DNA from 3 places in the Trichocoleus sp. ST-U1 genome. Region 1 is predicted to be linked to each of the others. Evidence: predicted binding sites of a transcription regulator. Region 1 holds the regulator's gene; each other region holds the start of a gene.
What was found. The regulator NtcA, encoded in region 1, controls nitrogen genes in cyanobacteria. The targets are predictions, from matches to a motif close to TTTGTANNNNNNNNTACAAA.
Positions count from the first base shown of each region.

Region 2: a site for NtcA is predicted at 6,930-6,949, ahead of NDA06_RS03610 (DUF3155 domain-containing protein). Genes of this name have one in related genera too.
Region 3: a site for NtcA is predicted at 4,043-4,062, ahead of NDA06_RS19800 (DUF4278 domain-containing protein). Genes of this name have one in related genera too.

Region 1 covers NZ_JAMPJZ010000051.1:843-10,914, forward strand. Annotated here, with positions in the region: gene hisB (imidazoleglycerol-phosphate dehydratase HisB) at 78-722, opposite strand; gene fabI (enoyl-ACP reductase FabI) at 876-1,652, opposite strand; gene ntcA (global nitrogen regulator NtcA) at 2,032-2,703, shown strand; gene NDA06_RS17500 (DUF3084 domain-containing protein) at 2,951-4,552, shown strand; gene NDA06_RS17505 (pre-16S rRNA-processing nuclease YqgF) at 4,627-5,031, shown strand; gene NDA06_RS17510 (DUF3146 family protein) at 5,088-5,351, opposite strand; gene NDA06_RS17515 (GTP-binding protein) at 5,627-7,033, shown strand; gene NDA06_RS17520 (ankyrin repeat domain-containing protein) at 7,360-7,992, shown strand; gene NDA06_RS17525 (mechanosensitive ion channel) at 8,068-9,828, opposite strand.
Region 2 covers NZ_JAMPJZ010000005.1:59,720-69,791, forward strand. Annotated here, with positions in the region: gene NDA06_RS03585 (GerMN domain-containing protein) at 1-883, opposite strand, end outside; gene NDA06_RS03590 (16S rRNA (cytosine(967)-C(5))-methyltransferase) at 1,250-2,635, shown strand; gene NDA06_RS03595 (TerB family tellurite resistance protein) at 2,708-3,130, shown strand; gene NDA06_RS03600 (S-layer homology domain-containing protein) at 3,467-4,717, shown strand; gene NDA06_RS03605 (GAF domain-containing sensor histidine kinase) at 5,035-6,534, opposite strand; gene NDA06_RS03610 (DUF3155 domain-containing protein) at 6,978-7,298, shown strand; gene NDA06_RS03615 (cofactor assembly of complex C subunit B) at 7,463-7,996, opposite strand; gene NDA06_RS03620 (PadR family transcriptional regulator) at 8,097-8,450, opposite strand; gene NDA06_RS03625 (hypothetical protein) at 8,639-9,232, opposite strand; gene NDA06_RS03630 (DUF3611 family protein) at 9,369-9,962, shown strand.
Region 3 covers NZ_JAMPJZ010000065.1:6,673-16,744, reverse strand. Annotated here, with positions in the region: gene NDA06_RS19820 (aldehyde oxygenase (deformylating)) at 46-741, opposite strand; gene NDA06_RS19815 (carbohydrate ABC transporter permease) at 882-1,727, shown strand; gene NDA06_RS19810 (transporter suffix domain-containing protein) at 1,819-2,082, shown strand; gene NDA06_RS19805 (hypothetical protein) at 2,138-3,175, opposite strand; gene NDA06_RS19800 (DUF4278 domain-containing protein) at 3,487-4,002, opposite strand; gene NDA06_RS19795 (alpha/beta hydrolase) at 4,357-5,319, opposite strand; gene NDA06_RS19790 (DUF4112 domain-containing protein) at 5,439-5,942, opposite strand; gene NDA06_RS19785 (hypothetical protein) at 6,063-6,260, opposite strand; gene NDA06_RS19780 (hypothetical protein) at 6,594-6,785, shown strand; gene NDA06_RS19775 (inorganic diphosphatase) at 7,049-7,564, shown strand; gene panD (aspartate 1-decarboxylase) at 7,766-8,158, shown strand; gene NDA06_RS19765 (MBL fold metallo-hydrolase) at 8,167-9,102, shown strand; gene NDA06_RS19760 (anthranilate phosphoribosyltransferase family protein) at 9,291-10,072, opposite strand, start outside.

The DNA.
Region 1 (10,072 bases):
CAGCAGAATGAAGCGAGAGCCTGGTGAGGATTTCCCCGGCTCTCGTTGCCTTTATCGGAGTGTATTTGCAAGGAAACCTATAACACGCCTTTAGAACTGGGGATCGTACCGCCACGACGGGGATCAACTTCGATTGCCATGCGGAGCGATCGCGCAAACGCTTTGAACGTCGCTTCAATAATGTGGTGCGAATTAATTCCATCTAGTTGGCGAATGTGCAGCGTCATCTGGCTGTGATTGACCAACGCCACAAAAAATTCCCGCACCAGCTGGGTGTCATAAGTCCCGACTCGCTGAGTGGGAATCTCTAAGCCATAACTCAGATGAGGACGTCCGGAAAAATCTAACGCTACCTGAACCAACGCTTCATCGAGAGGGGCGAGGAAATTCCCAAATCGGACAATTCCTTTGCGATCGCCCAGTGCTTGATGCAACGCCATTCCTAGGGTAATTCCCACATCTTCATTGGTATGGTGGTCATCAATTTCCAAGTCTCCCGTCGCGGCTACATCCAAATCAATCAGGCTGTGAGAGGCGATTTGATGCAGCATATGGTCTAAAAACGGAATGCCGGTTTTGGCATTGCAAGTGCCATTCCCGTCTAATTTGACGGTGACGATGACATCCGTTTCGCCCGTCTTGCGGGGAACCCTTGCCATGCGAGGAGACAAAAGCTGTTCAATGCTTGGAGAAGGTGTAAATTGGCGATCGCGTGCCTGCATCGCAGATGCTCACTCAAGAAAATAAAGTTAAGTTTATTATCCTACGTTACTGAGCATCTGGGAGACGCGAAAGCCTTAAAAATGCAAAATTAAAAATTAAAAATTAGCAGAATCTTTGCTTTTTAATTTTTAATTTTTAATGTTTGATTCTTTTTACATCCCCATAATCTCGTATCCCGCATCGACATACAGCACCTGACCTGTAATGCCACTTGCCAAATCGCTACACAAGAAAGCAGCCGCATTTCCCACTTCTTTCTGAGTTACAGTGCGTCGCAGGGGTGCTACTTCCTCAACGTGATGGATCATATCCAGGATGCCACCTACCGCCGACGATGCCAAAGTGCGGATGGGACCTGCCGAAATTGCATTCACGCGAATATTCTGTGGACCTAATTCAGATGCCAGGTAACGGACACTCATTTCCAATCCAGACTTGGCAATTCCCATGACGTTGTAGTTGGGGATCACCTTAACGCCGCCTAGATAAGTCAGCGTGACAATGCTGCCACCTTCTGTCATCAGTGGTTTTGCTGACCCAGCAAGTTGCACCAGAGAATAGGTACTAATTTCTAGAGCTTGGGTGAAGCCAGCGCGGGTAGTGTTGCTAAAATCACCTGATAAATCTTCCTTGTTCGCAAAAGCAAGACAATGGATCAGGATGTCTAGCTTGCCCCACTTATCGCGGATGGCGTCAAATGTAGACTGAATTTGGGTCTCATTCTGGACATCGCAGGGTAAAAATAAGCTGGGGTTGAGGGGTTCTACCAACTCTGCCACTTTTTTTTCAAAGCGGCCTCGGTCGTCTGGCAGGTAAGTCACTCCTAGATTCGCACCCGCTTGGTGCAGTTGCTGAGCAATCCCCCAGGCGATCGATCGATTGTTGGCAATGCCGGTGACAAGGGCGTTTTTTCCGGTTAAATCTAGCATAAATGTCGATTTTGAAGGCAATATTAGAGGATATCCGATTTAGGGGAGTATTCAAGATCGCGATCGCCCGGAGCAAGGCTGTCTAGTACGGGTAAGGAGCGTGCCTCCTTACTCACCATGCATCCCACCCGATAGCGCAGATACTGTCAAGATATCAACATTTTCCGTCATAATCTTACTTGCCTTGAGCAGGGAGAGAACTAAAGAAGGTAGCCGGGGAAACTACTTTAAAATTTTGTATCAAATAGCACAAAAACCGCTTGGAAGTCAGTTTATCTGTGTCTAATGTCAGAAAACTCTCATAGTTGTTTTGCTATGGTTAAAGTTCCTCCGACAGAAAGTTGCAGAAGTCTGTAGGGCAGCATTTAGGAAAAAGGAAGTGGCAGTGACGCAAGATAGACCGCTAGCAGCTGTGTTCCGTCAACTGGGAGGTGGGGCGTTTCCACCCGTGGTGGAAACTTTTGAGCGGGGCAAGACGATCTTTTTCCCAGGAGACCCGGCTGAACGGGTATACTTTTTGCTCAAAGGTGCAGTAAAGCTGTCTCGCGTGTATGAAGCTGGGGAAGAAATTACCGTGGCGCTGCTGCGAGAAAACAGCGTTTTTGGAGTACTGTCCTTAATTACAGGGCATCGTTCGGATCGGTTTTATCACGCTGTAGCATTTACGCCAGTGGAGCTGCTTTCGGCACCGATCGATCAGGTAGAGCAATCGCTCAAGGATAATCCGGAGCTATCGATGTTGATGCTGCGAGGGCTTTCTTCGCGCATTTTGCAAACAGAAATGATGATTGAGACATTAGCTCACCGAGATATGGGATCGCGCTTGGTGAGTTTTCTATTGATTCTGTGCCGTGATTTTGGCGTTCCTACCGCCAATGGAATTACGATCGATCTGAAGCTTTCTCATCAAGCGATCGCAGAAGCAATCGGCTCCACCAGGGTAACTGTCACCCGCTTACTGGGAGATTTGCGGGAGGAAAAAATGATTTCTATCCACAAGAAAAAAATTACGGTACACAACCCAGTTACACTGAGTCAGCAGTTTACTTGAAAACAGCTAGAGGCTCTCGTCAGGTTGTAGGTTAGGTTGTTGGTTAAAACGGCATGGTAGCGCGAGCAGGTTATCCAGTTTTAACATTTAGTCGGGAGTTGAGTTAAAAGGTGTCAGGTTTTAAGCGGATAGTTTTCAACCTTCCAACCTTTAACCTTTCCGATTTCACCTTCGATCTTTAATTCCTGTTAACCCTTTCTCTAGCCTGCGATGCGATAGGCTGTAACTGGAATGACTGTAGCAGACAATGACCGACAGTGCGCTCTTCCTGATTTTGTCTATTTTAGTGTTGGGAAGCGTCATCGCAACGGTAGGCGATCGCATTGGCACGCGCGTGGGAAAAGCACGCCTGTCGTTGTTCAATCTGCGTCCCCGCAAAACAGCTGTTTTGGTAACGATTCTGACAGGGCTAACGATTTCTGCCTCAACACTAACAATCATCTTCGCGACCAGCGAACAATTGCGGATTGGAGTTTTTAGACTCCAAGAAGTGCAGAAAAAACTCAAGACAGCAAGTAAGGATATTGCTAAAGCGAACGAGCAGAAACGGAAAACCGAAAGCGAACTTGCTAAAACCGCCGCCCAAAAAGAGCAAGTAGAGAAGGAACTCGCTCAAGCTCGCACCCAGCAATCTGTCGCTCAGCAGCGCTTAGATGCGATTAATCGATCTTTGGCAGCTGCGCTGGCTAAACAAGGCCAGACGGAGGCGCAACTAAATCAGACTCAAAGCGAACTGACCCGGGTTGCCAGCAGCTTTCAGCAAACCCAAAAACAGCTTACATCTGTCTCAGGGCAAGCCAAGACGCTACGTTCCGAAATCCAACAACTTCAAGCAGAACGCCAAGAACTCCTCCAGCAGCGAAATCAAGTCAGAGCTGAAATTACTGAATTCAAAGCGAAAGTGACTCAGCGCGACCAAAAAATTGCCCAGCAAGACCGAGCAATTAGCCAACGCGATGAGCAAATTCTCAAGCGGGATCAAGCCCTTGTCGAACTTGATGAGAAACTTGCTGCCTTTCGGAAGAGCCTGAGCGATCGCGACGAGCAAATTGCCCAGCGAGACAAAGCCTTATCTCTACTTGACAACAAAATTTCTCAACGAGATGAGGTGATTGCCCAGCGAGAAAATCGCCTTAAAGAACTCGAAAAACAACAAGCTTCCCTAGAGCAGGAAGTGGCAACCTTAGAACAGTATTACCAGTCTTATCAAACTTTGCGTCAGGGTAGTCTGGCACTGCTGCGCGGTCAGGTTCTGGCGGCGGGCGTTTTTCGTATTGTCGAGCCAGCCGCAGCCCGACAGGTCATTGAGCAGCTGTTACGGGAAGCGAATCGGACAGCGATTAAAGCGACCCAACCCGGTCTCAACAAGGTGGCGAACGAACGGGTCGTGCAAATTACAGAGGCACAGGTCGAGCAACTGATCAACCAGATTCAGGATGGTCGAAACTATGTAGTCCGAGTTTTTTCGGCTGGTAACTATGTCCAGGGAGAAAAGCAGGTACAAGTCTTTGCAGACGCCGCACCCAATCAAGTTGTATTCCGCACTGGTGAAGTCGTAGCAACGACATCTGCCGATCCTTCAAACATGACCGACCAACAAATTCGGCAGCGGATTGACCTGCTGCTTGGAGCATCCCAGTTCCGAGCTACTCGCGCGGGGATTTTGGGCGATACAGTTCAGGTTGGCGATAATCGAATTGTTAGCTTGATTCGGTTTATCGAGCAGTTGAAAAAGCACAATAAGCCGATTTCTCTGAAAGCGGTCGTGGCTGAGGACGCCTATATTGCCGGACCCATGAAATTAAATTTGGAGGCGGTTGAAGACGGAGAAGTTGTGGTCAGGATGTAATTTATTAGTCATTAGTGATGAGATGATGACTAATGGCAATTAACCATTTGTAAATTAGCGATTAGCCAATTCAGATGATTTTAGGGTTCGATCCAGGGCGCGATAAGTGTGGTTTAGCCGTAGTGGGGAAAGACAATTCTCTGCATTACCACCAGGTTGTACCAGCAGAAGCAGCGATCGCAACGCTCCTTGAGTTGTGTGAAAAATTTCCGATTGATACTCTAGTGATGGGCGATCAAACCACTTCCAAAAGTTGGAAAAAGAAACTTCAGCAATTTCCAACGTCGGTGCCAATTGTCCTGGTAGATGAGCGCTACAGTACATTGGAAGCACGCGATCGCTATTGGCAAATGTACCCTCCCCAAGGTTTAGGACGCCTGATTCCCCAAGGGATGCGGAGTCTACCCCGACCAATCGATGACATTGTTGCCATCCTCCTCATCGAAAGATACATGAAGCAACGAGAGACGAGGAACTAGGAAACTCTGTCATTCTTAACTTTCTTAATTTAAACTGAACTCAAAACTCAAAACTTTTAAAGTTCCGCCCGGATCGTAAACGCATAGTCCCCTCCAGGCTCTAGCTGGTAATCTTTCTGTTCTAAAAATCGACCCAGAGGTTCCTGAATTAAAGCGCGTCCCAAAGAAGGTGTCACCGACAATTGACCCTGTCGGAAACACCACTGGAACTGCCATTCATATTCTGCCGCCGTGACTTCCCCTGCTAGAAAGCCCCGTTGCCAGGAAAGATGGGTAATTCGGACGTGGGCAGTAGTTTGAGGTAAACGCTTAGAACTCACAATCGCTGTGCCGATCAAATACCTTCATTCAGCAACAATACTAAACTTATTGCGATCGCCTTCGAGATAACATCATTCTCACAGCTGATACTGAGCTGGCACGAACCGAGTAAAAATATCCCTCTGGATATGGAAAGTGCCAGACTAGATCGGTATTGACTAGGATGAAAGAAGAGTAACATCTGAGCAAAAAAGGTGCAATTTTGAGTCGTTTATCGTCTGACCGAACCCCAAATGCCAGCCAGTTCCCTTCACAAACCCCGGACGCGACAGATTTGGATCGGGAACTAGATAACGCCATTTTGAGCTTTGATGACATCCAAGCAGAACTGAATTACAAAAAGGCGCAAAATGCTCTGCGAGACTTGGTAGATAACCTGGATCTCACTCCTCAAGAGCGGACGGGACTGGAATCCGAGATTAATGATTTGGCAACGATGCTGGAGAAGCTAGATCGCTCAGTCGTCCAGATTGCCGCCTTTGGGATGGTGGGACGGGGTAAATCTTCAGTACTAAACGCCTTATTAGGTCAGAACGTGTTTGAAACGGGACCACTTCATGGCGTCACCCGCACCCATCAAGGTGCCAGCTGGCAACTGACTCAGGAGAATGAGGCGGGAAGCGTCAGCGATATCCTACGAGTCACGCTGCCGAGTGCGGGCAATTCCCAAATCGAGCTAATTGACACCCCTGGAATTGACGAAGTAGACGGAGAAACCCGCGAAACCTTAGCCAGACAAGTTGCCAGACAAGCAGACTTGCTGCTGTTTGTCATTTCGGGCGACATGAACAAGGTGGAATACGAGGCGCTATCGCAATTGCGGGAAGTCGGTAAACCGATGTTGCTGGTATTTAACAAAATTGACCAGTATCCGGATGCCGACCGGATGGCGATTTACCGCAAAATCCGGGATGAACGGGTGCGGGAATTGCTCTCACCAGATGAAATTGTGATGGTCGCCGCCTCTCCCCTGGTGGCGCAGGCGGTTCGCCGTCCTGACGGAACGAGGGCAGTGCAGCGACGACCGGGAACGCCCCAAGTTCTGGATTTGAAGCTGAAAATTCTGGAAATTTTGCACCGAGAAGGCAAGGCTTTGGTAGCGCTCAACACCATGCTGTATGCCGATGATGTGAACGAACAGATGATTGCTAGGAAGATGCAGATTCGCGATGAAAGTGCGAATCAGATCATCTGGAAAGGGGTGATGACGAAGGCAGTTGCGATCGCCCTCAACCCGGTCACGGTTGTCGATCTCCTCAGCGGTGCCGTCATCGACGTGGCAATGATTCTCACCTTATCTAAACTCTACGGCATCCCCATGACCCAGCCGGGAGCGGTGGGACTGCTACAAAAAATTGCCATCAGTATGGGCGGAATTAGTGCTAGCGAACTTTTGGCAACTTTGGGACTGAGTTCCCTGAAAAGTCTCTTAGGACTCTCCGCACCCGCAACGGGTGGGGTGTCTTTAGGTCCCTATCTATCAGTTGCCGTGACTCAGGCAGGTGTTTCAGGGGTTTCTTCTTACGGGATTGGACAAGTCACTAAGACTTACTTGGCGAACGGCGCTTCCTGGGGTCCCGATGGCCCAAAAGCCGTGGTAAGTCGCATTCTGACTTCACTGGATGAAGCCTCAATTTTGAATCGGATTAAGAATGAGTTGAGTGCAAAGTTAGTGAATTAAAACAAGCGATCGCTCTTTTTAAAAACAAGCGATCGCTTGTTTTTTATTACTTGAAATTCATCTAATTCGATTTATAAATACATCGATCAGTGCAACTGATCGATGTATTTTATTTAGCTCGAATATACTTATAATAAAATGCTTGTTTTGTGCATGTTAAAGTCATAATATAGTAATTGTATTTGTCTGACTAGACGTTGTAGTTGGAGCGCGGAGGACAATGTCCTCTGCGCGAGTTCCAGAAAAGGTACTAAAAAGCAAATCAAAATATAGATATTATAAATAAATTGTAAACTCTCTTTTTTCCAACCTCTATAGCAAAAAGAATGGAAGATAAGTCTTTATTAGATGATATTAACCAAGCTTTCTCAGCCTTCAAAAAGCCTTTGATCATCCCTATTCTTCCAAAAAAGGGAGTTATTGAGGGTGAATATTTAGCGATTCAGCGAGATTTTGGTGAAGTTTTAAAAGATGAAATGAGCGACGAGCAATGCTCAATGATGATCTGTGATTACTCGCTCATTTCGGATGAAGCTTTGTGTTACTTTCTCCCCAGGCTAGCCAGAAGTGTTTTGCAAGAGAGAGGTTTTTCAGACTTATTTTGCAGCCGAATTGAAAAAATCAATGAGATTTTCCTAAATCGAGAGCAAAAAGCTATACTGAATCGCCTTATTATTACCCTTAAAGATATTGAAAAAGAATTAGAACTAGAGGAAAAGCATGAACTAGAACAGTCTTGGGCAGACTGGGAAGAGTCTTTAGGACAAAGTCAGAATGAAAATGACAAACTCTTATTGGCTATAGCTAGAAACAATATTGATGAGGTTAAAAGCTTAATTAACCAAGGGGCTAATGTAACAGAACAAGACAAGAATGGAAACTCACCCTTAGATATTGCCAAGTATAAAGGACACACCAAAATACTTGAGTTGCTCAAGCAAGCAGGTACTAAGGAATGATGGTGCGTGAGGAACATTTGAAAAGGGTGGACACGGATGCCCACCCTACGTTTAACTGACCAAGAAAATTTGTGATTAGCGAGGCGTTTTATCTTCTTTAAAGGATGCCAGCCATTCGCGGACTTGCCCAGCTGCAACATCGCGGCTACCCAACCCGAAAGCCAAGGCGATCGCGACAGCGATCGCTCCCAATAGCAATCCAAAAGCTAAGTTAACGATATCGCTAGCAATTCCCATCTGTTGCAGCGCCATTGCTGAAACCAGGGCGATAATCGCAATCCGAGCAGTTTGTCCGAGTATCCGCGCTTGGCGAGTACCGGAACTGGTAATCAAGTTAAAGGCGAGGTTCGCGAGATACAGACCAATCGCAAACACCACCAAACCGGCGAGAATGCGACCTAATATCACCACAATGCCGCTGACCAACAGAGTCAGCGCCGGAATTTGCAGAATATTGGTTGCTGCTACTGTCGCAAACAGCATAATGCCAACCAATACCACAATCCCGGCGAGTTCTGACGGGGTGCGGGTGGGAGGCGTCGGTTCCTGAAGGATAGTTTCTTGTCCGGTAGGCGGTATCTGTGCCTCTGGAGCCGGAGGTAGAATTGGCGTGGCGCGGGTGTAAGGCTTAGATTGGAGTCCCAGCCAGTAGAAAATATTGTTGAATCCGATGCTGGTGAGGATGTTGGTGACTAACTCTGAAACAAAGTGTCCAACTACATAAGCGATGCCGAGAATCAACGCCGCTGTAAAGATTAGCGGAATCGCGTTGAGAATCTGGGTCAACATGGCGATCGCTGGAACCGAAATTGCCGCAATTCCCAAAGCATTGAGAGCAGCGATCGCGGTGGGGATTAAAATCAGAACAAAAACAATTGTCCCGATCAGCCAAGAAAGCGTTTGTCCGCCGGTTGCCCGTGAAATTCCAAATCTCGCACCCAACCGATCCGTTCCGGTTGCTGTCAGCAGATTCGTAACAATCCGCCGCACCACCTGCGCCAGCAACCAACCTGCTGCACCGATGACGATAGCCGTCAAAATATTCGGTACTGCTGCCAAAATTTGATTTAGCAGGTTATTAACCGGACCCAGTGCCTGCTGTAGCTGTAGGGCATCTAAGATCAGCGGTAAAAATAGCAAAAAGATGAACCAGTACAGAGCGTTGCCTAAGGTATCGCTCAGAGAATACTGGTTTGTCCTTGGCGTCGTACCCCCTGGCGTCGTATCCCCCGGTGCCGTACCTCCCGTTTGTTCGCCCAAACGTTCGTCTAACCGCAGCGCCCGCAGTCCCCGCGTTACCACTAGCTTTGTCAAGGTTGCCAGTACCCAGGCAATTCCTAACAGAATCGCTGCACTGACCAGTTTGGGGATGAACTGAGTAACTTGCTCTAACAGAGTGTTAAGAGGGCCAGCAACCGCTGTTAGTTTTAACGTCTGTAAACTAGCAACGATGGCAAAGAGCATAATCAGCCAGAACACCACGCTGGAGATCCATTTCTCCACAGGTGGCCCTTCTTCAGCCCCTTGGCGACCCGTAATCCAAGCTGCTAAACGATTATCGATGTTTGTGCGATTCAGCAGTCCTCGCACCGCCGCCGCCGCCAGTGAAGCCACGATCAAGCCAACGACTAACGCTAGGATCGCCTTAATCAGATCCACTAGCGAATTGCCTAGGTTGAGACCCAGCCCTGAGATAATACTGTCAACCGAAAAATTATTGGTTGCGGGAGCGGTTTCAGCCGCCGGTACGGGTGTACTCTGCGCTAACAACCCGTTCAACCTGAGTGGCACCTCTCGAAAGAGAGTGAGTGTAATTCCTTGCCAAGTTCCATTCATGGTGTTCTGAGTTAACGTCGGATGGGCAAATATACAAAAGTTACGCTGCTAAGCAGGAATCGCCAAGACTTATCCTACACGCCGATCAATTCTCTAGCTGCTGATTGGAAAATAAAAAACTGACTAAAACAGGATGAGATAGATATAGACCAACGTTCTCAGTTTTTAATCTATCTTTATAGATAAATAAGGCGAAAAAATCGCAAATATCCGACTTTTAGCGGTGCTTCCCGATTTGCGTTTC
Region 2 (10,072 bases), on a different contig from region 1:
TTTCAACTTCTACCGTAGCGATACGACCTTGAGTGACCATGAAAGTAACACCCTCAGGCCCATTTGCTGGCTTGTAATAGTCACAGACGCGATTGGGATTTTGCCGGGATGGCACGATTGGAGTCCCAGCAACGCCTGATGCCTCAGCAACAGTCATGTTAATTTTAACTGACCCAAGTCCGTCAATCGATAGCCCCGATTCAGTTGTCAGTTTTTCGGCTTTCTTTAGACAAGTATTCTCGCCACTTTGATCGTTTAAGCATTTGCCGTTTCTATCCAGAATAATAACTGAGTTGACAGTTGGAAATTGCTTAAGGGTGGTATTAATAGAGAATTTTTGACGAGCATCATCTCCAGTACCTCCTGAAATTACCGACTTACAGAATTTCAGTTTAGCAATTCCATTCGTGATGGAAATCGTAAAATCTTTGCCGCAGTTGGAACTGCCCTTGAATTCAATAGGGTCGATTAAACCACGAGCTTTTTCCTGACTTGTAGGCCCTGCGATTAATTGCTCAATGGCAAACTGGGCTGTACTCGGACTGTTTGTTGTTCGCCAAACTGGCTCAACATAAGTGAAATCTTGCCCGCTTTGGGGGTTTTTAGGAAAAAAGACTTTTACCTTTTTTGGAGTTGCTTTCACCGGCTCGAAGCTGCTTTGAACAGCTTGTTTAGTTTGAGCGGTTTTTTCTGAAGAAGATACCTCTAAGCTTGATTGGGGCTGAGTTGGTTCGGTCGAGGGTTTGGTTGATGATTCGGTTACGACTTTGGGTGTTTCTGAGGAGGGTGCGGCATCTGTAACTTGAGTGTCACAAGCACTGATACCCGAAACTATTAATAACAAGCAAAAAGAAAATAAAGCTGATTTACGGATGCGGTACATTTTGTTTCTGAGATGGATGAATGACTAATTACTTACGTTCTCTACTGTAGAAAGCCGTCAGCAGAAAACTGGTGAGGTGGTGTGTCAATACTTGGAGTGACATTAAGTGGAAACAAGCCCTTGTGAGTTGTTTCCAGAAAAAGCAGAGACGTTCTGTCTGAGAAAAAATGGGGTTTGAAAGGCTAACAGGAGTTTTCTGCGTCTCCTGAAGCCTTGTGGCGGTCGCTGGGACAATCAAGAGAGTGACACAGACAGTTGAAGGGAACGTGTAAATCGTTGTTTTAATGAAAACATAAAGAGAAACCGGCTGAGTCAAAGTGAGACAGCAATGCTTCCAAATGTATCTGCTAACGCATACTATTTAGTATGCAAAATCCTCGTCAAATAGCATTTCTGGCACTTCGAGATGTCCACCGTAAAGGCGCTTTTGCTGACGTAGCACTCGACCGACTGCTGCGCCAAGCAGACTTAAGTGCTACCGATCGGCGGTTAGTGACAGAGTTAGTTTATGGGAGTGTGAGAAGACAGCGATCGCTCGATGCACTCATCGACCATCTAGGTAAAAAGAAAGCCCACCAACAACCCCTAGACCTCCGAGCAATTCTGCATCTAGGCTTATATCAACTTCGTTATCAAGACCGAATTCCTGTGTCGGCAGCTGTGAATACTACCGTGCAATTAGCCAAAGAAAACGGATTTTCTGGGCTTTCCGGCTTTGTCAATGGTCTATTGCGACAGTATATTCGTCTAGCGGAAGGCAAAAAGCAGGGGAACCGGGGAGGGGAAGTTCAGAACTTAGAATCTGACCCGCTACATCTGCCAAAAAACCCAGTTGAACGATTAGGCATCTTACACAGCTATCCCGACTGGATTATTGAAGTATGGCTAGAACGTCTGGGTTTAGAAGAAACGGAACAGCTGTGTGAATGGATGAACCAAACCCCAGCAATTGACTTGCGGGTCAATCTCCTTCGCGCTGAGATAGAGAAAGTTGAGGCAGCACTGCAAGCTGCGGATATCTCAGTGAGTCGCGTGCCCCATCTACCGCAAGCTTTGAGGCTAACTGGTGGCACAGGTGCAATTCAAAATTTACCTGGTTTTAGCGAAGGTTGGTGGACGGTACAAGATAGTAGTGCCCAGCTAGTCAGTTATCTGCTAGATCCCCAACCGGGCGAAGTAGTCATTGATGCCTGTGCAGCACCAGGGGGAAAGACAACGCACATCGCAGAATTGATGGAAGATCGGGGAACTGTTTGGGCGTGTGACAAGACTGCTTCCCGTCTCCGGAAACTGCAAGAAAATGCCAAACGGTTAAGTTTGCACTCGATTCAAATTCAGGAGGGGGACAGCCGCAACCTACCCCAGTTTATTAATCAAGCTGATAGGGTATTACTCGATGCCCCCTGCTCTGGACTGGGGACGCTACATCGTCATGCTGACGCCCGTTGGCGGCAAACTCTACAGACAGTTCAGGAACTTTCAATTCTGCAAGGCGAACTATTAGATCGAGTGGCTACCTGGGTTAAACCGAATGGCATTCTGGTTTATGCAACTTGTACCTTGCATCCATTGGAGAATGAAGGTGTTGTTCGCGCTTTTTTAGAGCGTTACCCCCAGTGGCAGATTTTGCCCCCCAACCCCAATTCACCAGCGGCAGCTTATACTACCCCTGCTGGATGGATCGAAGTCTGGCCCCACCGGCATCAAATGGATGGATTCTTTATGGTGCGGCTACAGAAGAAAAATAGCTAAACCTCTATGGTAGTTGTGGTTGCAGAAATCTGCTGATGGATTAATCTGTTAGGGGAAATAAGGAAAAAGCCAATGGTAGCCAATTCTAGTGTTAAACAGCTTGTTAAAATTCTCATCGGCGCAGCTTGGATTGATGGCAAAATTCAGTCAGAGGAACGGCAATATCTTCAGCGAGTGGCGAAGGAAAAGGGCATTGCTGACGATCCAGAGATTCAGCCTTTGTTGTATGAACTCGTAGCTGTAAGCCCAAGCGAGGTCTACAATTGGGTGCAAGATTATTTAGGCGATCGCCCCAGCACCGACGATTACCAGCGCCTCATCGAAGCCCTCAGCGCTTTAATTTATAGCGATGGCGAGGTAGCGATTGAGGAAGCTAAACTCCTGACTCGATTACAGCTTCTAGATCCCAACAGTGCCTCTCAGAAGTCAGCCCCTAGTCCTGTCCTCAAAGCGATTCAAAAACTCTACCGTCGGTGGGTTGACCATCAGAACTAGCTTTAAGACTAATAGATAAAGACCCGAATTTTGACATCATCATTCCACAAGTTAGGGCACGCTACACATAGCGTGCCTTTTTTTTGCATTCCCAATCTATATTGTGATCGGCTTCTAGAGGCTCCGGAAGCCAATTTTTTCTACAACAAGCAACTATTTTTGCAAAATATGCGTCTTTCCTTCTTAGGCAGTCCAGAACTTTCCGCTGAAACTGTCTATATCTCTATAATCTGTCACGGCAGTAAATAAATTTGTTGAGATTGAAATTTCTAGGAACCTATCAGGTAATCTTAGGTCTAAATAATCAAAGGAATGCGAAAAGTGGAGAAGTTCTCAATGTCTAACTTAAAGCGCTTGAAATCTGGAACAGCTTTACTACTAATGCTGGGAATGTCGGCAGGTTCGATGGCTCCCCTAGTAGAAACAATTATGTCACCGGCACCAGCTGTTGCTCAAGCTATCAATTTTAGTGATGTATCCTCAAGCTACTGGGCTGCTAGTTTTATTCAAGAACTGGCACAACGTGATGTAATTGCCGGGTTCCCTGATGGTACGTTTCGACCCAACGATCCGGTGACTCGTGCCCAATTCGCGGCGATGGTTCGTAAGGCCTTCAACAAGAATAAAATCCGCAATGCTGTTAATTTTGTGGATCTTTCATCGACCTACTGGGCATACTCGGCTATTCGTGAAGCTTACGAAATGGGATTTTTGTCGGGTTATCCCGGTAACGTCTTTAGACCTACACAAAATATTCCCCGCGAACAAGTTCTAGTTTCCTTGGCGAATGGCTTGAATTACACTGCCAGCAATCCCGTATCGGCTGATTTGCAAGTGTATAACGATGCTTCTTCCATCTCTACCTATGCTCGCAGTAGCATTGCTGCGGCAACAGAAAAGAGCATTGTGGTGAACTATCCGACTCTCCAGACGCTGAATCCAACTCGGAATGCCACCAGAGCGGAGGTAGCAGCTTTCATCTATCAGGCATTGGTGAGTTCTGGACAAGTAGCGGCAATTAACTCGCCCTATATTGTCTCTCTCAACGACACACCGCCAGAGGACACGACAGTCGCGATTCCGGCTGGAACCACTATTCCAGTTAGGTACGAGAAAGAAAAAATTCTGGTTACAAAGGACGAAAGAGCACCGCTGACGCTAACGGTAGCAGCAAATATCACCACATCTGATGGAACGGTGCTAATCCCCTCTGGCAGCCAAGTGGTCGGTGAACTGCAACCGGCTCAGGGAGGCTCTCAGTTTGTAGCGAAGGAACTGGTTTTCACGAACGGTCAACGGGTGGCTATCGATGCTACTTCTCAAACCATTACCAAAACCGAATCCGTTACTAAAGGTACTAGCGTTGGTGGTATCCTCAAGAATGCCGCATTAGGTGCTGCTGCTGCTGCTGCGGTTTCTGCTGTGACGGGTGACAAAGCGATCGCTACCGAAGAAGTCTTGGGCGGTCTGGGAATTGGTGGACTCATCGGACTGTTCCTCGGTCGGGATAGAGTGGATCTGATTGCGATTGATCCGGATACGGATCTGAATCTGCGGTTAAATGACGAGTTAGTGCTAGAGCAGTAATATTTGCAGAATGAAGCGTGCAATTCTAGTTGACTGCTGATTGCTTCATTCTTTAAGCAGATAGGCACAAAGAAATAAGTATTTTCTAAACCCGGTTTCTAGAAGAAATCGGGTTTTTAATTCTAAATGGCGTCTTATCACAATCCTATTTAAGTTGTGAGATGCCAGCAGTTCAGATGCCCAACTTCTCCAGGAAGTCGGGCATCTCGTTTTCACGAATCATTGATGAGTGCTATACCATGCAGACCGATCGCCCTAGATAAGTAATCGGATTACCCATTACCAGCTCAAATACAAATAAATGTAAGAGCAACTTATCAAACTTCATCTTCGCCCTTTAAGGCTTCAGTTAGTAACCAGACAATAAAGGTCGTTCCGGGTCCTTGAGTGTGGGGAATACTGCGATCGAGCCAGTTGCGTTCGGCGGGGCTAATGACTTCAATTTCGCCCTGCATTTGTTCTACTAAATCTCTCGCGATCGCTAAACCCAATCCACTCCCCGGAATCTCAGTTTCTGCCTGAACGCCTCGGTAATGTCGCTCAAACAAATGTTCTTTATCTTGCACGGGAATGCCAGGGCCAGTATCGCTAATTGCGATCGCCTGAAAATCTCCTTGAGAAGTATGTCGTCGATTTCCTGCCTGAATGTAAACTTGCCCACCCGCCGGGGTATACTTCAAAGCATTGTCAATCAGATTGCTTAACACTTCGCGCAGCACTTTGGCATTGGCTTGTACTGGCGGCAAATTCGGAGGAATTTCTGCCAATAAATCCAGATTTTTTTCTTGGGCGATCGCGCTGGATGTCACCACTAGCGGTTCCAAAACTTTCGCCACCGAGCAGGATTCCAACGCCAGCGCTCTCGTCGGAATTGTCTGAGGCTCCAATCCTAAGGGAGAGTAGAGATTTCCTAAATCCTCATCTTTTGGGGGAAGCGGACAAGACGGGGCAATCGGCACGGGAACTGCATCGTAAGAACGATCCGCGATTTGCCCGTACAAAGGCACTAACTCTCCTTCGTCCATATCCACTGCCCGATCGAACTGTAGAAGCAACTCTTGCAAGCGATCGCTTTCACGCACGATGCTGTTGGCAACTTCGCGGTTCGCATCTCCGGGTACCAATCGTCTGAGGAGCAACTTGCCAAACGTCCGTAAGGCGGTCATGGGATTGCGAAACTGATGTATCAGATCGTCCATGAGATCGCGCTGTTGAGCCTGAAGATGACGTTGCTGACTCAGTTGCTGCTCAAACCATTGGGAACGCCGATCCAGAATACAAGCGCTCGCCAGTGTATCGGCAATCCGTTCAATCGCGGTTCGTTCTCGCTGGTTCCAAGGTCTATCTTCACGAGCTGTCACCAGCAACCCCATCACCACACCTTCATGCAACAAAGGCACCACAATTTGGCGCGAGGAGCTACTCAGGTCAGCATCGGCGAAGAGCGATCGCTGGAGGGGCGATGTCCCCGCCTTTGCCTGCAATTCATCAATCGTTTCTTCTTTCCCGACTTCAGCCGCCGATTCCGTTGAACCCGTCTCAGAAACCGCATCGGACTCCTGAGAAACCGGAGATGCCGCTGACAATAACCGAGGAATGGATGCCAACGGTCGATCGGAAAATCCCAAAGCCGAAATCTCATCCGTTTCCCATTCCACCGCTGTCTGTGGGTAAGCAACAACCGGCCTTAGCTTAGTTGGGACGCCCTCTACCAGTTCTTCCGTTAAATACACAACACTCAAGGCAGCTTCCAGTCCTTGAGTTAATAGTGCTACTTGTGATTGGCACAAAGTTATAAATTCTGAACTGGTAGACATAGACACATTCGCTTATACTTGGGTACTTGACAGCGAGGAAAATTGCATTTATCGGATCGGGTTTTCTTCCGTCGATCCTGACACGCAATTGCGCTGAAGCGGCAAAGGTCGTGCAAAGACCTCATTTTTGTTTCTTTTTATTACAAAAATTTTAGCGAGCTTTCATGATAGTTTGGTTACAAAACTGCTTCCAAACTGGCTAAATTTTGTCAAGGTCGAATAAATATAGCCCTTTATACGCTATATCTAGGCTCAAGTTTAGACAAGCTTGCATATATAGCGTCTATTGCCCGTTCTGCTGCTGTCGATTTTAATTTCTGAGGGCTGTAATGTTTGTATCAATCGGTAAAAAGCGGTTGATATTTTGAACTCAAACCGATATACTTGCGACGGTTTTTGTATCTATCATTACAACTGTCAGAATTAAAGGGGAGGTAAGGAGGTTGGCTAGAAGACGCAAGCGGAAAAGTCGCCGTCGCCAGGAAGGACGTAGAATTTTAGAGCATGTCCCTCAGTATAGTATTGAAAGTGGCGAAGATAAACCAGTCACCGCCGCGCGAAAGTTTATTCAAACCGAAGGAATCCTTCCGCCTGCTTTGCTGCTCGTGAAGCGGAACGAACACACCACAGATCGGTACTTTTGGGCGGAAAAGGGGCTATTTGGTGCCCAATATGTTGAAGAAAATCATTTTCTGTTTCCTAGCCTTAGGATAATCGACAATCCTGTGGAAAAGCCTACCCTCGCCGCTGTTCGTAGCAGCTGAAGTTTTAGGCATTAAACGTGAAAACTCGGTTATAGGGGCGGTTCGCGAACCGCCCCTATTGTTTTATAGGGGGAATTTTGAATTTTTCCTCATAATTAAAATTCTTTTGGATTCACAAACTGACCAGGTTTTGGAATTTTTTAAGGTTTTCAGCGAGAGAGTTGTCATTCGCAAGGCTTTAATTGGAGTTCCTGTTGCAATTGAGCCAATTCATCACGATGGGCGATGACAGTTATTAAACTTCTGGTCTCTTTTTCGACACCTGCAAATGTTTCCACCTTCAGGGAAACTTGTTCGCTGCGTCCAGCTTTTTTCCAGTAAAAAACGCCAGCGGCTGGTGAAAGGAGAACCAAACCTAGAAAGATTTTAGCGAATGGGGGAAATAAAATTGCTAAAACTAACGCCAAACAAAGAAAGCCACAAAAAGCTAATAAGCTCAGAAAAATTGCCAAAAACCAGCTGGGGCGGACAAAGCCTTGGAATGTAACTTGATTTTGCTTTGCATCCACCGCCGCAATCCGGTAAGCACGCCGATCGAAATATTGTTGCAATTGAATTAAAATTGATTCTTCTGGTTGCTCCGCAATCAGTTTCACTTGTTGCGTTCGATCCTTAGCGGAGGCTCGAATAAAGAAAAATAGACCGACTGCTAACAACAGTGTTAGCAGAAATGTTGAAAAGAGAATTGTCGTATTCACGAATTTTTAGATAGGACAATGGAAAATAGGCTCTTGTCCAAGAGATACAAGATCGCCTATAACCTATAGCCTATCGCAAGAGAGCTTCTTTGGGATTGGCTCAGATGGCTTGAGATTCTCTCATTGTGTATTCATCCCAAAGGCGAGCTAGGTCATGAGCCTGTTCCAGACACTCTGGGCGAATTTGATACATTCGACGAGGTCTTCCTCTGCCTTCCACTTTTTTCCAATACCCTGTGATAGCGGCTTGGTCTTCCAGAAATTTTAAGGCGCTGTATAAGACGGTATCAGAAAGCCGATAGGTAGGATATTCACTCTCTAGTCGCCCGATGAGTTCTGTTCCATAGGATTCTCCGCTCATCAAAACTGAAAGGACATAACACACCGCTAGTTCCTTGTTGAGATAAGTGGGAGGAGGGTCTTGAAAAAACTGATAAATATCCTCAAATTTCATCTGCATAATTCACTGAACTCCCAGCCAAATAAATTGGATTAGGATCGGTTTCCCCAATCTAACGATGCCTTTATCAATCAGAAAACACACCCCAAACAAGGCTGCTATCACTGGTGTATTAAGACCGCGAACGATCAAAAGCAGCGCGTGATGTCAGCTGGCAAAATGACAGAACGATACCATCAATTTTAGACACTCAATTCTGGGTTGGCCTGCCAGACTTCACGGATGATTTTGCCATCCTTATCAAATTGCACCTGGTAGGAAAGCGACAAAACAACAGGGGTTCCGTGCTTAGACTTGGCATAGATCGTGATGACTGCTTCGACAGCGCGATCGCGTTGCTGTTGTTTAACAACCTGGAAATCTTGGATTTTGTACTTTGAGAAGAATTCTTCCCAGGCTGGGTAGATGGATTTCCCCTGATAGACTTCGTCCAGAACACCATAGGAGCGCATTAAAATGGCATTGTCACTGTATTGCGTGACTGTTCGCTCCGGGTTTTCCGTAGCGATCGCTGCCCAATGTTTTTGCGCTACCGAAAGCGGTTTCGGTATCACCGTCCTTTGATAGGCTGCCAAACTACCTACCAAAGCAACTGCATAAGCGACGGAGAGTAAATGCTTCCTGAGATTTGGTTGCAGGAATTTCATCATGCTGCTTCCACTTCGAGAGGGCTGCTCTGGAAATGGCAGGCCGTCATCAAAGCCAAGTAAATTAGAAGCCTGCTCTCGAAAGAAAGACGGCTCCATTGGGTTAAAAGTTCTCCAGAGGTTAAACATCTTTGAATTTTGCTGCCCCATTGCCTCAAACTGGTGGTTAGGAAGATTACCGTATAAATTTGGGATTGCATTACTTGTTCAACAAAACGCTCTGTTTATAGATAAATCCGGAATTAAACCGATTTAAAATCAATTTATGCGAGAACAGTTCGATTCATCTCCCGTTCCTTCAGCTCTACAGCGAATCGCTGGCTCTTTTCGGATCGCTGGCTGGGCTGGCTTCTGGGTTCAGTTAGTCCTAGCCGTTGTTTCGAGCATAATTTTCTTGTTTGCCATCCCCGCCGCCCAGCCGCGTGCCAGTGGCGCTGCCGCTGCTAGCCCAGGGACGGGTGGCAGTATCTTTTTTGCAGTTTGCGGTCTTTTAGTGCTGTATTTCAGTGTTTATCAAGCTTGGCGTTACACCCGTTTGGGCATACAGCTAAAAGATCCTAATCCCAACCTCCGCCCGAAAAAGGCAGATACGATTAAAGTTTTAAGGTTTGGATTACTCGTTAGTTTAGGGGGATTATTATTAGCAGTTCTGGGCGCAGAAGCGATTACCGGCACTCTGCTGGCAAAGTCGCTGGCTCAGGCTCAAGGTGGGGTAGCCATCTACGATCCCCAATTTATTAATCGGTTGATTCAACCTTTAGATATTTTTGTGGTGCTGGCGAATACACATACAATTACCGCTCATTTTGCCGGGATTGTTGTTTCCTTGTGGTTGTATAGTCGCATCAACCGACAGTAATGGAGGCAAAGGGTCGAATTGCGGCATCAGCAAGTAAAGAAGGCTGAGAGCGCATACAGACTCTCGGCTGTATCATCGCGATCGCGCGATCGCAGTGTATTCTGATTAAT
Region 3 (10,072 bases), on a different contig from region 1:
TCTGCACTACCTGACTTGACATCCCCCACAAGTTATACTAGGCAACTATGCAGCGGCAAGCCCGTAGGCTGACATCCGCATGATATCGCGGGTAGTAAAGCCAATATTGCTCAGCGCTTCGCCGTATTGAATCATGAAGTCTTCAACTAAAGATTCTTTGTCCATTCCCAGAATACTGGCATCCTTTTCGACTTCGTTGAGCATCCGCCAGACGATGGGAAGGTTCTGACGATTAGCTGCTTCAAATTCTGCTTTGGATTCCTCGAAATGGTTTTTCAGCCAAACTTCGCCGTAGTTGAGATGGCTGTATTCATCTTTAACAACACCCTCAGTAATTTTACGGGCGAAGTCATCAGCAACGGGGATATAGATGTTGTAAGCAGCGATCGCAAAGCATTCGATAATTAATGCTTGAATCAGCAAACAGGTCACAATCCCGCCTTCTGCTGCCGCATCTTGGAAATTTTGGTGCAGTCCGGAGAAGAACTTGCGAGCAAATTCTAAATCTGGCGTCACTTCGAGATTCCGCCCGCAGGCTTCAAATCCTTTCTTGTGACGACTCTCCATTTTGGATAAACGGATCAACTGCTCCTTATCTTCTGGCAGCAATTCTGCTAACTTGATGTAATTCTCATGAGCCTCTTGTTCGCCTTCAATCACAATCGCATTGATGCGGCTGTAAGCGTCCTTGTAGGTTTCACTGTGGAAGTCAATTTCTAGGCTGGTTTCAAGCGACGGCATAAATCTCCTGTCTGCTCCTCACGAATAGGTCGATCCTAGACCGACCTAAATTTCTGTGGAATAGTAACGTAACTTAATCTAATAATTGTACTGTACCTATCCTGGAGCCAAACGGGATCAGTCAATTTAAGTAAGTATTCATGCCTAAGAAAAATCCACAGGGTCGATTGTCAGTCACTCAGCTTTCCCATCTGGCGAACCCGCTATTGCTGTTGCTAGGCGCTTGTGTCGTGCTATTACCGCTGGGGATTGTCTTCGTCACCTCTTTTGACAAAGTGGGTGCGACACCTGGAGGAAGCTTCTTTCCATCTAACCTCAGCTTTGCCAACTACCGCGAAGCTTGGAGGCGCGGTAACTTTTTATTAGCGTTTGCCAATTCAACCCTAGTGGCGCTAGCTGTAACGGGGTTTCAGACGATTACCGCTGCACTCGCCGGTTATGCGTTGGCGCGGCTGAAGTTTGAGGGGCGTCAGGCAATTCTGCTGATTGTCTTGGCTACGCTGGTAATTCCCTTTCAACTGTTGGTAATTCCAATTTTTTTGGTTTTAAAGTGGGGACACTTGATCAACACTTACTGGGCGCTGATTTTACCTACGGCGGCGAATGGATTTGGGATTTTTCTGTTGCGGCAGTATTTTCAAACGATTCCAGTGGAGTTGGAGGAAGCAGCGGCGTTGGATGGGGCAAACCGCCTGCAAATTCTGTGGCGGGTGATGCTACCGTTGTCGCGTCCGGCATTAGTAACGCTGTTTCTATTCACCTTTATTGGGGAATGGAACGATTTATTTAAACCGTTGATCTTTACAACGCGACCAGAATTGAGGACAGTGCAGCTAGCGTTGGCAGAGTTTCAGGAGCAATTTACGAATAATTGGCCTTTGCTGATGGCGGCTGTTGCGATCGCTACCGTACCTGTCGTGTTACTGTTTCTCGTCGGGCAGCGTCAGTTCATTCGGGGGATCGCGGCGACGGGGATTAAGAATTAATCTGACGCTTGCAGGGGATGTCTTCTATATCCCTACAAGATAGTGTGCATATATCCTGTCAATCTTGTTACAGTTTGTCACAATCAGGAGTATGCAGAAACTCGGTATATTTTTAATTGTTTTCTCTTTCCTGCCTTGGGTGGCAATCCTCTTAGTGGTGCCCTTGCTACCGCTAGCGATCGCCCAAAAAGCCATATTGGTTCCGATTCTTGCGGTTGTGGGAGAAATTGCCTTTTGGGTAGGTTTGGTGCTAGTCGGAAAAGAAGCCGCAACCAAATATCGGGCTTACTTGAATCCGGGCACAATTTGGAGGAAGGTTAAAAAATTGATCCGCCCTAAGAAGAGATCGAATTGACCTATCTTGGGAGATATCTGGAGAACCGCGATTAATCGCCTCTGAAGAAAGCGTTTTAGGCGTTATCTGCGATGACTTTGAGGCGAATCGTGCGATCGCCTTCATCATCCAAACTTACCTCCACAACTTCACCCGCAAGGCGTTCCAGGCAAGAAAGGAGCGATCGCAAATGAGGGCTACTTGCGCCAGTGTCTACATACAGCCTATCGGTCAGACTGCCCAGCCGCTTCCAGGTCATGTAAAATTTGGCAATCGTCTGTTCCAGTTGCGCCGCCTGCTTCACCATATCGGCGGCGGTATTTAGACAACCCAGACGCAAAGCTTCCTCTAATGCCATTTCCACGTCAATAGAGGTGCGCTCAATTGCCTGGACTTGGGCGGCGGCGTCTAAGTATTTAGATAAATTCCGGGCATCTGATGTCACCTGTTTAACCGTATCGACATCCGGGTTCCCGGCGACTTCCTCTTTCAGGGCGCTGATGTGAGATTCTGGTAATTTCTCCATTTCCCGCACCAGAGGAGACAGAAATCGGGGGGGAAGAGAACCCGCAGCGGCCTTTTCCTTGACTTCATCTGGTAGCAATTCTGAATTCATGGCTGTCCATTCGTCGGAGAGTTGCCGCACTTCGCGCCTGGTAATGCGATCGCCTTTATTCGCCGCATCTGTCACCAGTTGTTGGATTTCTGGGGATGCCTTAGAGGTTTCGATGAAGGCGCGTTTGCTGAAGCTACGAATCGCATCCGGGTCAAGATGTCCCTCTTCTAAGAGGGTATCAGCACTATTTGCCAGTTGAATTAAGGAATACGCCTGACTTTTACTGATTTCCCGTTCTTTCAGCCAATTGAGAAATCCGGTACCGCGTCCGTCACCGCCTTGTTTCTCTCGATCGCGCACAATTCGCAAAATCCGCCCCCGCCAGATTTCTGTCTGCAAGTCGAAGCGATCGCACACCAGCCAAGCATTGTCTACCAGCTTCTGAAACTCAAACTCTGGAATCTGCTCATCCTCTGGATCGGGCAGATCGAAATTTAGATCGACTGGGTTCTGAAGGGCAGCAGCCAGTTCGCTGGGAGATTCGGGTGATTGCACCATTAGTAGCGCTCTATGGGGGTCGATCGCCTTATTATGACACAACCCGTAGCCGCAGACTTTCTAGCACAAAAGCGCGCTCTTTGCAACGTTAAAATACTAAGTCAAATCTTATAGAGGTAAATATGTCAACTAGCACCAACATTGGAAAATTAATTGTGCGTACTCCAGAAATCTGTAGAGGTCGTCTGCGAATTGCAGCGAGGAGAGTTTCTGTTTAAACAATCGCCCTAATCCAACCCGAGCAACAGCATATTTTAAGTGCAGGTTGCTTGCAGCAAAATTCGCTCAATGGTTGGCATTGCAATCTGTGGCTAAGATTCTGGCGTTTGTTTTGATTCTTCAACCAGAGGTGTAGGGGAAGCTTGAGGAATAACGGTAGCACCTCGATATTTTAATCCCGATGTCGGTTGAGACACCGGCATATTTTCTGTTTTACGGACTTTACAAACCTGACCCCGGTATTTTCCTGTAACTTCAACTTCTGCTACTTCAACTGCTGCGGGGGTGGATTCGTAGTTAATCCCGCGATAGCTGAGTTGAGTCTTGTCGTCTTCCTGAAACTCAGATTGAGGCTCAATCTTAGGTTCGGATTGAGCCTCAAATTGAGCATCGACTACAGGCTGACATTGCTGCAAAAGTCGTCTCGCGCTTAGCAGTACAACCAATAGCAGCAATACCTGAATTTGCCAAGGCGCTACAACCAAACTTACAAATAAACCTACAAGAGAAATTGCGGCGGCGAGATAGGAAATTTCGTCAGCAGAATTTTGAAGTATATAGACAGCTAGCAGGGTAATCGCTAGCGGCATGATGAAAGACAAGGACATATTTATCACTTCTGAAGTTACCTCTGAAACTAGAGTGCGAAGTGTATTTAAAAATATAAACGAAGTAGTACTAATCAGCCTACTACTGGTGGATTAATTTTGCTCATCCTTTTGGCTGACCAGTTGAATTTTAAATCGGTCGTATTTAAGAACTGGCTGAGGTTCCAAGCAGAGAAGAAACTATCATAACTGACGGGAATGCGATCGCTACCTAACAATGCGGTTACACATCTCTCTCATCGCTTGCCTTTGGCGACGGCGCGGACTTTGTTTATATAAGCTAGTAGGTGCGGGATCTCCCTGCACCTAGTGGAGTTTGGAATTAAATGGACAACACTTAGGGTAACTTTACTGCTAAAAACGATACAAAGATTCTGAATTTAGAAAATCTGTATCGCGCATAAACTCAAGAATCTCGGACGCGATCGCATCTGCGTGACTTCCCGCCGCATCATGACCGCAGTTGGGGATAATCTTAAACTTAGAGCTGGGCATACAGGCATGAAGTTTTTTGCCATCAGCAACTGGGAACCATTGATCTTGATCGCCCCAAAGAATTAGAGTCGGACAGGCGATCGCACTCAGGTTATCTTGGACGTTACGAATTAAATTCGGTTCATTCTTTACCAAACGCTGAATTTCTTGCGCTGCGTGTTGTAAATCCTCGGCAGTTTTTGTCAAAGCATTCGGAAATTCGACATACGGATAAGTAATCCAGTAAACTTCTTCGGGTGTAATTCGTGTCCAATCCACTACAACTTCCCGACGCCCGAAGGCTACAATTTGCCACAGTAGCGGTGCAAATAGTTGAGTCACGCGCAAGTGATCCGCTATCTTAACTAAATCTAACGGCAAATCTGCTAATAACTGCATCCCCCAAAACGGCAATCGTTTGAGGAAAATCGGTACATTAATTACAACTAATCTATCGAACAAATCTGGATGCGCTTGGGCGGTGGCGAGGGTCACTAATGCCCCCAAAGATAGGGCTACCACAACAGCCGGTTCATCGCATAACGCTCGCACGATCTGCTCTAGTTCGAGCGATTGATGACCGAGTATTTCCGGGTGTGATGGCATCTCGGAAAAACCGTGTCCTTTCGCATCGAAACAGATAACGCGAAAATGTTGTGACAATGGCTCAATCGCGTAACGCCAATTGTAGCTCCAGCTCGCCATTCCATGCACTAAAAATAGCGGTTTACCTGTACCTTTTTCGCCATAAGCAATTTTTACAGGATTCCCGTTAGCATCAGAAATGGTTATCGTTTGACGCCCGTTTGGAAATGTGGCTTCCCACCAGTCTTTCTTACTCATCTGTTGTACAATTCCCTTGAGAATCGAATTCAAGGGTTAGCCAATAAACTTTGCTTGCAAGGAATTAAAAATATCAGATTGGAAAGGAGAAACGAATTAAAGTTTTTAATTTTTAATTTTTATTTAGTTATCGTTTGCCACAGCAGATTCAGGATAAAAAGACTGAAAGCAGCAATGCAAATCACAAAGAGCATCAACCCACCCAACAGCAGAATGATAAACCACCAATCTGCCTTTTGACTCTGCCGAGGAGAAGCTAGATGAGCTTCTAGAAGCATCATGTTTTTAGCATTCGCTTTCCAGGTAGCGTCAAAGAAATCCCCCAACACCGGCACAGTGCCAACTAAAGTCTCAAAAATAATATTTAGCACCATCCGCACCAAAGCTTCTCGTGGTAGACCCAGCAGCGCTGCCTCCAGCACGATATAGCCTGACAAGGCACTTCCTAGTATATCCCCGCCTCCAGGGAGCAGTCCAAGTAGAGGATCGATGCCCACGCGGTAGGAAGTTCCCGGAATCGCGATCGCATTATCCAGAATATAAGTAAGCGATCGCAGGCGCTTAATTCTAGCTGACTTGGCGTCCGTCGATCTTATAGGAGGTTTGGGAGGAGGCTGAGACATCAGAATCGATAATGGGGGAGTGAGTAGCGGATAGGGAAAAAATCGTTACCACCTACTACTGACGGAAAAGGAACAAAGCTTCGTCTTGCTATTGGAATGTCTTGCTGTTGGCATCAGTGTTCAACACCTCAAACCCATCCCTTCTGGAGGTACGGAAGACATTTCTTGCTCCATATCCGTTAGCGTTGTCAGCGTTGAGCTAGGAGTTGCAACTTGTTCGATTTGAGTCAACAGGGTTTGCGCTTGTGTCTCTCCCTTATCAGCCAGTTGCTCTAGGTAGAGCTTGAGTTCGTCGGCAAGGGCACTGGGAAGGTACATGGCTACCACTCCGTCTTCCGGTGTGAGCTTCTTTTATGCATCATAGCTTCGTCGGGCACTAGAATTCAGCCCCGATTCTTGCAAGTTAACAACTTGCAAGTTAAATGTTTAAACTAACCTAAAATTTCTCCTCCTTTCAAGCTTTAATCTTCTATTCCCAAAGACGGTTGACATCCATCAGCGTGTTTGATAGCACCTATCTATAGGTTGAGATTGTTTAATAGACGACAGACAGCTTAGAAGAACTCGCTAGAATTAAGAACAGAGGAGGTTCAAAATTTCCCCTCTTTTCACTGTTTCATTTGATCGTGTTGAGTTTGCAATTATCTTTTTATGGAATTAAGTAGCCAGTCCTCTAACTCTTCTGACCAACCTCCTCCGCAAAGGTGGGCAGAGTTACTAGGAACTGCAATTGCTTTGTTGACTTTGACCTTACCTGTGTTTGCGATCGCTCACTACTCTCCAAGCGGCGCTCAAAGCTTGCAGCAGCAAACCAGCTATTCAATCCCGATACCCGAAGACTGACCTTCAAGATACAACAAATGGATATCGTGTAATCCTGGAATCTGGGTAAACAGAAGATTCTGTGTTGACCTTCTTCCCGTAGAATGCTCACAAGGGCTATCTGAAAGGATGAAGGATGAAGGAGGAATATTTCGATTCCTCCTTCAAAAACGGGTGCGATTCGTAGCGGCTGTAAAGTAACTACGTTAAGCCTCTACAGCCTTCAAACTGACATCAGGGCACCCCCAATACTTTGTGTTGCTTGGAGAAACTGGAGAAACGTTTTGGATTTAACACGCATTCCTGCTCAACCCAAACCAGGTCTCATTAACGTCCTGGTTGAAATTACCGCTGGTAGCAAAAATAAGTACGAGTACGATAAGGACTTACAAGCCTTTGCCCTAGACCGGGTGCTTTATTCTTCGGTGCAGTACCCCTATGACTACGGCTTCGTACCCAACACCCTAGCAGATGATGGCGATCCCCTGGATGGCATGGTGTTAATGGAAGAGCCAACATTTCCAGGGTGTGTTATTCAAGCGCGACCTATCGGAATGTTAGAGATGATTGACGGGGGAGATCGGGACGAAAAAATTCTATGCGTTCCCGACAAAGATCCGCGCTATGCCCAAGTCAAATCTCTCAAAGACCTTGCGCCACACCGACTAGACGAAATCGCAGAATTTTTCAAGACCTACAAGAACTTAGAGAAAAAGGTCACAGAAATTCTGGGTTGGCAAGATGTCGATAAAGTGATGCCGCTGGTGGAACAATGTATTAAAGCTGGCAGCAAAGGGTAGGTCTACGAGCGCTAGGTGAGCGAACTAGGAAAAAATTGAGGGATGAAGTGGTTTGAGAACGTTAGAATCAGCTTTAGCTGAGAAAACTTTTCATGCGCCGAACCCTAGTGCTGATAGATACAACATGAGGAAAGTGCAGGCATAGCAGGAGAAGCAATCAGCGCCTTGCACTTTCTCAATGGTGTTAATTACCTTTCTTGTATGCAGCGATCGCTTCTTCTATCAAAAATTCATAGTTGCACGCTTACTAGGGCAAATCTTGACTATGTAGGGAGTATCAGTATTGATAGAACCCTGTTGGATGCCGCAGGTATACTACCTTATGAACAGGTACAAGTCGTTAATGTCTCGAATGGAGAGCGCTTGATTACTTATGCAATCGCGGCACCGGCAAATTCAGGGGCAGTCGAACTCAATGGTGCGGCGGCTCGTTTGGGAATGAAGGGCGATCGCTTAATCATCATGACCTACGGGCAATTTAGCCCAGAAGAACTGAAAACTTATCAACCTAAAGTTGTCCTCGTAGACGGGCAAAATCGGTTAATAGAAGTCCGCCGCTACGACGATCTGCTAAGCGTGCAGCTAACTTCTTGAGCGAATATATGTCTTCAAAAGAACCAGCGGCACCAAATCCTCAAATCTCCAATCCCACAGCAAGTCAGTCAACCCAAGCTGACGCAGAGTTTGTGGTGCAGTTTTGGGGTGTGCGGGGCAAAATTGCCGCCGCTGGCAAGGAGACGCTTCGCTACGGCGGCAATACTCCCTGTGTGGAAATGCGGGTAGGCTCCAAACGATTAATTTTTGATGGCGGCACCGGCTTGCGGTTACTGGGTAATCAATTACTGCGTCAAATGCCGGTGGAAGCTTACGTATTCTTTACCGACTCGCAAAGCGATCGCATTCAAGGCGTTCCTTTTTTCGTTCCTGCCTTTATTAAGGGCAATTGTTTTCATATTTATGGGGCAGCAGGATCTGATGGAGCATCGATTCAACAAAGTCTCAGCGACCAGATGACGCCTCCGAATTTTCCAGTCCCTATACAGGTGATGCAATCAGAACTACAGTTCTACGATCTAACTCCCGGCGAGACGCTCGCGGTAGACGATATCACGATTGAAACCTGTTTAACCAACAATTCCCTGCGGACAATAGGCTACCGAGTTACCTGGCAGGGACGCACGGCTGTTTACGCTACGGGTGCAGACAACGATCCGAATGCCCTTGATGAAAATCTGCTGCACTTAGCCCGTGAAGCCGATTTACTCATTTGCAATGCGACTTCCCCGGAACTAGACCAAGGTTTGGGGGCAAACGGTGAGTCTTCTCATGCAGGTGACTTTGCGATTCAACCCTGCGAAAATCCCTTCTGGCAAACCTGCGTTAAAGCCGCTGATGCGGCTAACGTCAAAAAATTGGTGATGTTTAGCTACGAACCAGACTACAGCGATGACTTTCTCGACCAAGTAGAAGGACAAATCCAGTCGGCGTTTCCGAATGGATTACTCGCCCGTGAAGGAATGATTTTAGCCGTTGAGTAATCGGTCATGAGAGTGTAGAGTTTTGAGCCACAAAAAAGTTCTTAAATTCAAAATTCAAAACTTTTTGCTGGTAATTCAGAGTTTTGATCCCTCTTTTGTTACTTTAGGAAAAGAGGAATGAGTGACAAAAGAGTTCTTAAATTCAAAACTCAAAACTCAAAACTCAAAACTTTTTCCTAATTCTCCTCCTACCGACTACTGAAGACTGAAGAACTTAAAGAAGAAATCACCCGACTAATCTCCTGTAGTTTCTGGGCAACTTGACCGCTACCCAATAAAGTTTCTGCCTGAGTCAAACCGGATGATAAATCTGGGGCGAGACCGCAGTGCCATAGGTAAAAACCACCGTTCCAGATAGCTGCTTGCATAAGTTCGCTCTTGTTACCTTGCAGCACGGCTTGCATTTCTTGTACCAATTCAGTTGCGGAGTCTAGGGCAACTTCCTTTCCCTCAAAGCCGTAGTCACGGGGATGAAGCAGGAGGCGTTGCGGAGACGAACCGGGTTGCCAAGTTCCAATAATCGCCGTGCGATCGCGCGGTAAATCGCAGCTACCTTCTAATCCTTTCACCGCTGTGAAATACTGGGGGTTGCCTCGCAATGCCGAAGAGTCTTGAAACATCCCTTCCGTGGGAGGATGGACAAACCCTGCCACAACGTGAGCTTCCCCTGCATAGGGACACCACATTAACTCCATCGTTGCAAAGGGGGGACGTTTGCCAATTTGGTCGCGGTAGGGAACCAGTCCTGCCGCTTGGGGGAAATGCTTGGGCAAATAAACAAATCCGAGTTGAGTTGCCTCAAACACCTGCTGGACGACAGGGAGGGATAACTCAGCCCAATTGACACCCAACGCCTGCCAAATCTCAATCAGTGGCAAGCCTTCCTTGGTAGGCATCCGGTCGCCCCCGTGCATCACCACCGCCTGTCCAGTGGTTGCCAAGATTAAAGCTGTCAGTGGCGTTATGGGTG